Regions from separate parts of the Streptomyces sp. DG2A-72 genome, predicted to be linked through region 3. Evidence: predicted binding sites of a transcription regulator. Region 3 holds the regulator's gene; each other region holds the start of a gene.
The links. The regulator HrcA, encoded in region 3, represses chaperone genes, less so after heat shock. The targets are predictions, from matches to a motif close to TTNGCACTCNGNNNNNCNGAGTGCNAA.
Positions count from the first base shown of each region.

Region 1: a site for HrcA is predicted at 1,682-1,708, ahead of groES (co-chaperone GroES). Genes of this name have one in related genera too.
Region 2: a site for HrcA is predicted at 1,725-1,751, ahead of groL (chaperonin GroEL). Genes of this name have one in related genera too.

Region 1 is NZ_JASTLC010000001.1:6,241,214-6,244,487, reverse strand. It holds gene groL (chaperonin GroEL) at 1-1,111, opposite strand, end outside; gene groES (co-chaperone GroES) at 1,229-1,537, opposite strand; gene QQY66_RS29845 (polysaccharide deacetylase family protein) at 1,848-2,546, opposite strand; gene QQY66_RS29840 (polysaccharide deacetylase family protein) at 2,543-3,274, opposite strand, start outside.
Region 2 is NZ_JASTLC010000001.1:4,533,539-4,536,812, reverse strand. It holds gene thrC (threonine synthase) at 1-602, shown strand, start outside; gene QQY66_RS21360 (MoaD/ThiS family protein) at 701-976, shown strand; gene QQY66_RS21355 (cold-shock protein) at 1,385-1,591, shown strand; gene groL (chaperonin GroEL) at 1,912-3,274, shown strand, end outside.
Region 3 is NZ_JASTLC010000001.1:3,284,423-3,287,696, reverse strand. It holds gene QQY66_RS15670 (DUF3097 domain-containing protein) at 1-137, opposite strand, end outside; gene QQY66_RS15665 (MBL fold metallo-hydrolase) at 172-897, opposite strand; gene hrcA (heat-inducible transcriptional repressor HrcA) at 1,037-2,053, shown strand; gene dnaJ (molecular chaperone DnaJ) at 2,054-3,193, shown strand.

The DNA.
Region 1 (3,274 bases), 3.0 Mb from region 3:
TCGCAAGGCGCTCCTGGAGCTTCTCGCGGTCCCAGTCGGAGTCCGTGGTCTCGATCTCGGCCTTGATCTGCGCGATGCGGCCCTCGACGCCGCCCTTCTCACCGGCACCGTCGACGATCGTGGTGTCGTCCTTGGTGACGGTGACGCGGCGGGCGGAGCCGAGGACGTCCAGACCGGCCTGGTCGAGCTTGAGGCCGACCTCCTCGGAGATGACGGTGGCGCCGGTGAGGACGGCCATGTCCTCCAGCATCGCCTTGCGGCGGTCGCCGAAGCCGGGGGCCTTGACGGCCACCGCGTTGAAGGTGCCGCGGATCTTGTTCACGACGAGGGTGGAGAGGGCCTCGCCCTCCACGTCCTCGGCGATGATCAGCAGCGGCTTGGAGGAGTTGGACTGGATGACCTTCTCCAGCAGCGGCAGCAGGTCCTGGATGGACGAGATCTTGCCCTGGTTGATCAGGATGTACGGGTCGTCGAGGACGGCCTCCATACGCTCCTGGTCGGACACCATGTACGGCGACAGGTAGCCCTTGTCGAAGGCCATGCCCTCGGTGAAGTCCAGCTCCAGACCGAAGGTGTTGGACTCCTCGACGGTGATGACACCGTCCTTGCCGACCTTGTCCATCGCCTCGGCGATCAGCTCGCCGACCTGCTGGTCCTGGGCGGACAGCGCGGCGACGGCTGCGATGTCGGACTTCTCGTCGATCGGACGCGCGGTGGCGAGGAGTTCCGCGGAGACCGCGGCGACGGCGGCGTCGATGCCCTTCTTCAGGGCGGCCGGGGAGGCGCCGGCGGCGACGTTCTTCAGGCCCTCGCGGACCAGCGCCTGGGCCAGCACGGTGGCGGTGGTGGTGCCGTCACCAGCGATGTCGTTGGTCTTGGTCGCCACCTCCTTCACCAGCTGCGCGCCGAGGTTCTCGTACGGGTCCTCGATCTCTACCTCGCGGGCGATCGTGACACCGTCGTTGGTGATGGTGGGTGCGCCGAACTTCTTGTCGATGACGACGTTGCGGCCCTTGGGGCCGATCGTCACCTTGACCGTGTCGGCAAGCTTGTTGACGCCGCGCTCGAGGGCGCGACGGGCGTCCTCGTCGAACTTCAGGATCTTCGCCATGGGAGCGGTTCAGCCCTCTCGGAAAACGTGGGTGAAACGAACTGCGCCCCTGACGCCCGGCTTCATAAGTTCGCGGGGGCCCGGGGCGCAGCTCAAAAGCAAGTGTGCTTCGTTGATCTACTTCTCGATGATCGCGAGCACGTCGCGAGCGGAGAGCACCAGGTACTCCTCGCCGTTGTACTTCACTTCGGTGCCGCCGTACTTGCTGTACAGCACGATGTCGCCGGTCTTGACGTCGAGCGGCAGGCGCTCGCCGTTCTCGAAGCGGCCCGGGCCCACGGCCAGGACGACGCCCTCCTGGGGCTTCTCCTTGGCGGTGTCCGGAATGACCAGGCCAGAGGCCGTGGTCTGCTCGGCGTCCAGCGGCTGGACCACAATGCGGTCCTCGAGCGGCTTGATGGCAACCTTGGAGCTGGCGGTCGTCACGATCCGACCTCCCCCTTCGGAGATCTCACGGGGTTAACTGTCTGAGGTGGCGACCAGGTCGATCCGTCGTCGCGGGTGCCGGACCTGCCCGTCGCTTGTTGGCACTCTCCTCTGCCGAGTGCCAGACCAGAGACTATGACGGGGTTAGCACTCGGTCAAGCGGAGTGCCAATGCCTGCGGCGCGTCGGCGGAGTCTTGTGGACGTCCGTTGCCTGGAACCCGGCGTCGGGTTTCCTGGGGGCTGCGCCCCCCAGACCCCCCGCTTCGCCCTGAACGGCCTCGTCCTCAAACGCCGGACGGGCTGAGTCGCCTACAAGTAATCCTCAAGCCGCCCCACCCTCAGCCCTGCCCCCTCCACCCGCCGCAGCACCCGTTCCGTTCGCTCCCACAGGGGTGGGCCGGTCGGGTCGTCCGGGCCGATGAGGATGATGTCGCCGGGGTGGAGGGGGGCGTCGTCGGAGTCGGCGGAGGTCCACAGGACGATCGCCGAGAGGCCGCAGTCGGCGGTCGCGTGCAGGGTCGTCATGTCGTAGCGGCCGTGGGGTGGGCGGAAGAGGCGGGGGCGGATGCCGAAGCGGGACTTGAGTTTGTCCTGCTGGCCGCAGATCTCGGCGCGCTGGCCGGCGTAGGGCAGGCCGGGCAGGGCGGTGTGGTCGAGGGTGTGGTTCTGGATGCTCGCGCCGACCGACTGCAGGCGCGCGAAGTGGCCGTAGCCCGGACCCACGACGCTGTCGGTGAGGAACATGCTGACCGGGAGCCGCCGTTCGCGGACCATGTCGACGAAGCGGGGGTCCTTCTCCGCGCCGTCGTCGTAGGTCAGGAAGACGACCCTGTCTTTGGTGCGGACCCGGTCCACCACGGGCGGCAGACCCCGGTCCGCCTCCGGGCCGTGCGGGCTCACCCGTCCGGCCGCTTTCTGGCCGAGGCGTTCGATGGGGTCGACGGACTGGGCGCAGCCGGTGAGCAGCGCGGCGGTCAGCGCCAGCGCCCCGGCCGCGCGCAGCCTCACAGGTAGTCCTCCAGGCGTGCCACGGCGTACCCCTTCGCCGTGACCTTCTCCAGGAACCGTCGGACCATGTCCGGCATCGTGCCCTTCCAGTCGTCCTTACCGCGGAAATGGCTGAGAACGATGTCGCCGGGATGAAGGTCACGGTCCCACTCGCGGTAGTCCCAGTGGTCGGCGAAGACCTCCTCGTTCCACAGGGGCGCGTACTTGATGCCGCAGGCCTTCGCGGCGTACAGGGTGTCCGCGTTGTAGTTGCCGAAGGGCGGGCGGAAGAGGGTCGGGCGGGTGCCGTAGTGCTTCTCGATGACGTTCTGCATGCCGCAGATCTCGCGCTTCTGGCGGGAGTACGACAGGCCCGGCATGTAGGGGTGGTGGAGGGTGTGGTTGTTCAGGCTCGCCCCCGCCCGCTGCATGCGCTTGAAGTAGCGGTAGTCCTCCTTCACCAGGTAGTCGCTGAGGAACGCGGTGTACGGGACCCGCAGTTCGCGCATCATGCGCAGGAACGCCGGGTCCTTCTCGGCGCCGTCGTCGATCGTGAGGAAGACGATCTTCTGCCGGGTGGGGATGGTGGTGAAGACCGGCGGAAGGTCGTCCTCCTCATGGCCGTCCACCTCGAAGCCCGCGCGGGTCTTGATCTCCGGTTTCACGGCCGGGGGCGGCGGGGCCGTCAGGGGGACCCTCGACAGGCCCCAGCGCTTCGCCGCCGCGACCCGAGCCCGCTGCGCGGCGTG
Region 2 (3,274 bases), 1.2 Mb from region 3:
ACTACGCGGAAGGGTCCAAGACCCTGGCGTACGAGATCTGCGAGCAGCTCGGCTGGCAGCTGCCCGACCAGCTCGTGGTGCCGATCGCCTCCGGCTCGCAGCTCACGAAGATCGACAAGGGTCTGCAGGAGCTGATCAAGCTCGGGCTCGTAGCGGACAAGCCGTACAAGATCTTCGGCGCGCAGGCCGAGGGCTGCTCGCCGGTTTCCATCGCCTTCAAGGGCGGCCACGACGTCGTCCGGCCGCAGAAGCCGAACACGATCGCCAAGTCGCTGGCGATCGGCAACCCGGCGGATGGCCCTTATGTCCTGGACATTGCTCGCCGTACCGGCGGTGCGGTGGAAGACGTGACGGACGAGCAGGTCGTCGATGCGATCAAGTTGCTGGCGCGGACGGAAGGTATTTTCGCCGAGACCGCGGGTGGGGTGACAGTGGGCGTCACGAAGAAGCTCATCGAGGACGGTGTTCTCGACCCGACTCTCACCACGGTCGTCCTCAACACCGGTGATGGTCTCAAGACCCTTGACGCGGTTGCCGGCACGGGGCTGACTGCGACCATTCGTCCCAACCTGGACTCGTTCCGGGAGGCGGGTCTGGGCTAGGGCCCGTCCCATTTGATTTCGTCTGCGGGCCGGTGGGGGCTGGTCGCGCAGTTCCCCGCGCCCCTGAAGGGGCGCTGTACTGACCGGAGGTTCAAGTCATGAGCGTTAGCGTCCGCATCCCTACCATCCTGCGCACCTACACCGGCGGTGCGGCCGAGGTTTCCGCCGAGGGTGCGACCCTCGCCGACGTGATCTCCGACCTGGAGAAGAACCACACCGGCATCGCCGCCCGCATCCTCGACGATCAGGGGAAGCTGCGGCGGTTCGTCAATGTGTACGTCAATGACGACGACGTCCGTTTTGAGCAGGGGCTGGAGACGGCGACGCCGGACGGGGCCGGTGTCTCGATCATTCCGGCGGTCGCGGGCGGCTGAATCACGCATTGTTCATCGAATGGCCCCCTCCGTGAGAGAAGCGGAGGGGGCCATTCTCCATGGTTGAGCACGGTACAGTTGGGGAACCTGCTCGCGCTTTCATGCCGGGCGCATATGAGTTCCGCCCGCACGGCCGACAAGAAGTAGCCAAAGTACGCGGGCCTTTTGCGTCATTCGCTCCTTTTATTGGGTCCGACTTGCCCTGGATTTTTACAAATTCTCCGCATTTCGCCGACCGATCGCGCCCAGATTTCTCGTCCGATTGACCTGTTGCAGACGGCAGTTGGACAGATACATTCAGCCGCGGTCGACGCGTTCCGGCGCACGCCCCCAACCGTGGGGGGTGAGGTCTGACCCGGATCCGCGAAGTGTGGATCTGTGCAAGGGCCAGTAATAGGGGAGTTAGGCATGGCTCAGGGCACCGTCAAGTGGTTCAACGCGGAGAAGGGGTACGGCTTCATCGCGGTCGACGGTGGTGCGGATGTATTCGTCCACTACAGCGCGATTCAGATGGACGGCTACCGCACCCTGGAAGAAGGTCAGCGAGTCGATTTCGAGATCTCGCAGGGCCAGAAGGGGCCGCAGGCGGACATGGTCCGTCTGGCGACCAGCTGAAGCACGCGCCGACTGACTGCAGCGACGTTCTTCTGTTCTTCTTCGGAGGGCTCGTTTCCCATGGGGAGTCATGGGTTGCGAGCCCTCCGGCATGTCCGGACCCCTTGCCGCGCCTGAGGATCACTGAGGAGCGCTTGCACTCGGCATGGGCGAGTGCTAATCATTGGCGTTAGCACTCTGCAGGTGAGAGTGACAACCAGGACCGGGTCGGTGAGGCCCGCAGGCCGGGTGGGGCAAGGAACCACAGGCCGGCGAGCCGTCCGTCGCGGGCGCCAGCGCGGTCCGGAGCAATCCACCCCAGTCCGGGAGGACCACTTCACATGGCCAAGATCATCGCGTTCGACGAGGAGGCACGGCGCGGTCTCGAGCGCGGGATGAACCAGCTCGCCGACGCCGTCAAGGTCACCCTTGGCCCCAAGGGCCGGAACGTCGTCCTCGAGAAGAAGTGGGGCGCCCCCACGATCACCAACGATGGTGTTTCCATCGCCAAGGAGATCGAGCTCGAGGACCCGTACGAGAAGATCGGCGCCGAGCTGGTCAAGGAAGTCGCCAAGAAGACGGACGACGTCGCCGGTGACGGTACGACCACGGCGACCGTTCTCGCCCAGGCCCTGGTCAAGGAGGGCCTGCGCAACGTAGCCGCCGGCGCCAACCCGATGGCCCTCAAGCGCGGTATCGAGAAGGCCGTCGAGGCCGTCTCCGGTGCCCTCCTTGAGCAGGCCAAGGACGTGGAGACCAAGGAGCAGATCGCCTCCACGGCCTCCATCTCCGCCGCCGACACCCAGATCGGCGAGCTCATCGCCGAGGCGATGGACAAGGTCGGCAAGGAAGGCGTCATCACCGTCGAGGAGTCCCAGACCTTCGGTCTGGAGCTCGAGCTCACCGAGGGTATGCGCTTCGACAAGGGCTACATCTCGGCGTACTTCGCCACCGACATGGAGCGTATGGAGGCGTCGCTCGACGACCCGTACATCCTGATCGCCAACTCCAAGATCGGCTCCGTCAAGGACCTGCTCCCGCTCCTGGAGAAGGTCATGCAGTCGGGCAAGCCGCTGCTGATCATCGCCGAGGACGTCGAGGGCGAGGCCCTGTCGACCCTGGTCGTCAACAAGATCCGTGGCACCTTCAAGTCCGTCGCCGTCAAGGCCCCGGGCTTCGGTGACCGCCGCAAGGCCATGCTCGGCGACATCGCCATCCTCACGGGCGGCGAGGTCATCTCCGAGGAGGTCGGCCTCAAGCTGGAGAACGCGACCCTGGACCTCCTGGGCCGCGCCCGCAAGGTCGTCATCACCAAGGACGAGACCACCATCGTCGACGGTGCCGGCTCCTCCGACCAGGTCAACGGCCGGGTCAACCAGATCCGCGCCGAGATCGAGAACAGCGACTCGGACTACGACCGCGAGAAGCTCCAGGAGCGTCTGGCGAAGCTGGCCGGCGGCGTGGCCGTCATCAAGGCCGGTGCCGCCACCGAGGTCGAGCTCAAGGAGCGCAAGCACCGCATCGAGGACGCCGTTCGCAACGCGAAGGCGGCCGTCGAGGAGGGCATCGTCGCCGGTGGTGGCGTGGCCCTGCTCCAGGCCTCCACGGTCTTCGAGAAGCTGGACCTGGAGGGTGACGAGCTGACCGGCGCCAACGCCGTGAAGCTCGCCCTGGAGGCCCCGCTCAAGCAGATCGCCGTCAACG
Region 3 (3,274 bases):
CCCGCCTCGCAGCGGATCACCGCGCCGCAGAAACCGGTGCCGGGTTCCTCGACCACCAGGCCGGGCTCCGCCGGGACCTCGGGGACGGGCTTGGGCTTCTTCCACGGCGGGGTCAGGTCCGAAGAGTACTGGCGCATTCGGATGACGATAGGAGAAGCCGGAGGGGTGTGGTCACGACACGCCGAATTCGCGCGCGAGCGCGTTCCGCTGCGCGCGGACGAACGCCGCGTCCACCACCGCTCCGTGACCGGGCACATACAGCGCGTCCTCGCCGCCGAGGTCCAGCAGACGATCAAGTGCCGCGGGCCAGTGGGTCGGTACGGCGTCGGCGCCCGCCTGCGGCTCCCCGGACTCCTCGACCAGATCGCCGCAGAACACGACCTCCGGATCGCCGGGGACGAGGACCGCGAGGTCGTGGGCGGTGTGGCCCGGACCCACGTTGGCGAGGAGGACCTGCCGGCCGCCGCCCAGGTCGAGGGTCCACTCGCCGGAGACGTGATGGCGGGGCGGGGTGAGGGCCTGCACCGCCTCGTCCGCCAGGCCGGCGTCCAGTCCGTGGCGTACCGAGTCCGTACGCAGTTCCTCGCGCCCGGTGTGCGAGTACGCCGTGTCGATGCCCACCGCGCCGTACAACTCCGCGCCCGCGAAGGCCCCCGCCCCGAAGACGTGATCGAAGTGCGGGTGGGTGAGCGCGAGATGAGTCACACGGTGGCCGGCGAGCTCCTGCGCCCCCGCACGCACGCGTGCGCCCTCAGGGAGGCTCGACCCGGCGTCGATCACCAGGGCCGCGCCGGCCCCGACGACCAGCCCCACCGTGCAGTCCCACACCGGCAGCCGGCACCGCCCGACCCCGGCCGCCAGCCGCTCCCACCCCAGCTCTTCCCAAGTCACGCTCATACGGCGACGCTAGCCGTACGACGCCGTCCTTGCCCCGTGAGTGCCTGACCGCCGTACACTGGGCCGGGGAACTCTGGCACTCGGAAGCGAAGAGTGCCAGGCGAGGCGCCGAGAGGACGACTTCTGGAGGTGTGCGCAGATGCTGAGTGAACGCAGGCTTCAGGTGCTGCGCGCCATCGTCCAGGACTACGTCGGCACGGAGGAGCCGGTCGGCTCCAAGGCGCTCACCGAGCGGCACAACCTCGGTGTCTCCCCGGCGACCGTGCGCAACGACATGGCAGCCCTGGAGGACGAGGGGTTCATCGCCCAGCCGCACACCAGCGCCGGGCGCATCCCCACGGACAAGGGCTACCGCCTCTTCGTCGACAAGCTGGCCGGCGTCAAGCCGATGAGCGCGCCCGAGCGGCGTGCCATTCAGAACTTCCTCGACGGGGCCGTCGATCTCGACGATGTGGTGGCGCGGACCGTGCGGCTGCTCGCGCAGCTGACGCGGCAGGTCGCCGTCGTGCAGTACCCCTCGCTCACCCGCTCCACCGTGCGGCACGTGGAACTGCTCTCGCTCGCTCCCGCGCGCGTGATGCTCGTGCTGATCACGGACACCGGGCGGGTCGAGCAGCGGATGGTCGACTGTCCGGCGCCGTTCGGCGAGGCCTCTCTCGCCGATCTGCGCGCGCGGCTCAACAGCCGGGTCGCCGGACGCCGGTTCTCCGATGTCCCGCAGTTGGTCGAGGACCTGCCCGAGGGCTTCGACCACGAGGACCGCGGCACGGTCTCGACGGTGCTCTCCACGCTTCTGGAGACCCTCGTCGAGGAGAACGAAGAGCGGCTGATGATCGGCGGCACCGCCAATCTCACCCGCTTCGGGCATGACTTTCCCCTCACGATCCGGCCGGTGCTAGAGGCGCTGGAGGAGCAGGTCGTGCTCCTCAAGTTGCTTGGTGAGGCCGGGGATTCGGGCATGACCGTACGCATCGGTCATGAGAACGCCTACGAGGGACTCAACTCCACGTCCGTCGTGTCGGTCGGCTACGGTTCGGGCGGCGAGGCAGTCGCCAAGCTCGGCGTGGTCGGACCGACCCGCATGGATTACCCGGGAACGATGGGAGCGGTACGCGCAGTGGCACGGTACGTCGGACAGATCCTGGCGGAGTCGTAAGTGGCCACGGACTACTACGCCGTTCTCGGCGTGCGCCGCGACGCGTCGCAGGAAGAGATCAAGAAGGCCTTCCGGCGGCTCGCACGCGAGCTGCACCCGGACGTCAATCCGGATCCGAAGACCCAGGAGCGGTTCAAGGAGATCAACGCCGCTTACGAGGTGCTGTCGGACCCGCAGAAGAAGCAGGTCTACGACCTCGGCGGCGACCCGCTGTCCCAGGCCGGCGGCGCCGGTGGCGCGGGCGGCTTCGGCGCGGGCGGCTTCGGGAACTTCTCGGACATCATGGACGCGTTCTTCGGTACGGCGTCCCAGCGCGGCCCGCGGTCGCGTACGCGGCGCGGCCAGGACGCGATGATCCGGCTGGACGTCGAGCTGGACGAGGCGGCCTTCGGCACGACCAAGGACATCCAGGTCGACACGGCGATCGTCTGCACCACCTGTAGTGGTGAGGGCGCGGCGCCGGGGACCTCCGCGCAGACGTGTGACATGTGCCGCGGTCGCGGTGAGGTGTCTCAGGTGACGCGGTCCTTCCTGGGCCAGGTCATGACCTCGCGTCCGTGCCCGCAGTGCCAGGGCTTCGGGACCGTGGTCCCCACGCCGTGCCCGGAGTGCGCCGGCGACGGGCGCGTACGGTCCCGCCGTACGCTCACGGTCAAGATCCCCGCCGGTGTCGACAACGGCACCCGCATCCAGCTCGCGGGCGAGGGCGAGGTCGGCCCCGGCGGCGGCCCCGCCGGTGACCTGTACGTCGAGATCCACGAGCTGCCGCACTCGCAGTTCCAGCGGCGCGGCGACGATCTGCACTGCACGGTCACGCTCCCGATGACCGCGGCGTCCCTCGGTACCAAGGTCCCGCTGGAGACGCTGGACGGCCTGGAGGAGGTCGACATCCGGCCCGGCACCCAGTCCGGCCAGTCGATCCCGCTGCACGGCCGGGGCGTCACGCATCTGCGCGGCGGCGGCCGGGGCGACCTGATCGTCCACGTCGAGGTCCAGACCCCGACCAAGCTCGACCCCGAACAGGAACGCCTACTCCGCGAACTGGCCAAGCTGCGCGGCGAGGAGCGGCCCACGGGGCAGTTCCAGCCGGGGCAGCAGGGGCTGTTTTCTCGGCTGAAGGATGCCTTCAACGGGCGTTGACGTCGCCTGGGAGGAGCTTGGCTGTCTGCTGGCGTAGGTGGCCGGAGGCCTGCCGGGGGTCCGGCCCGCCGCGCAGCGGCT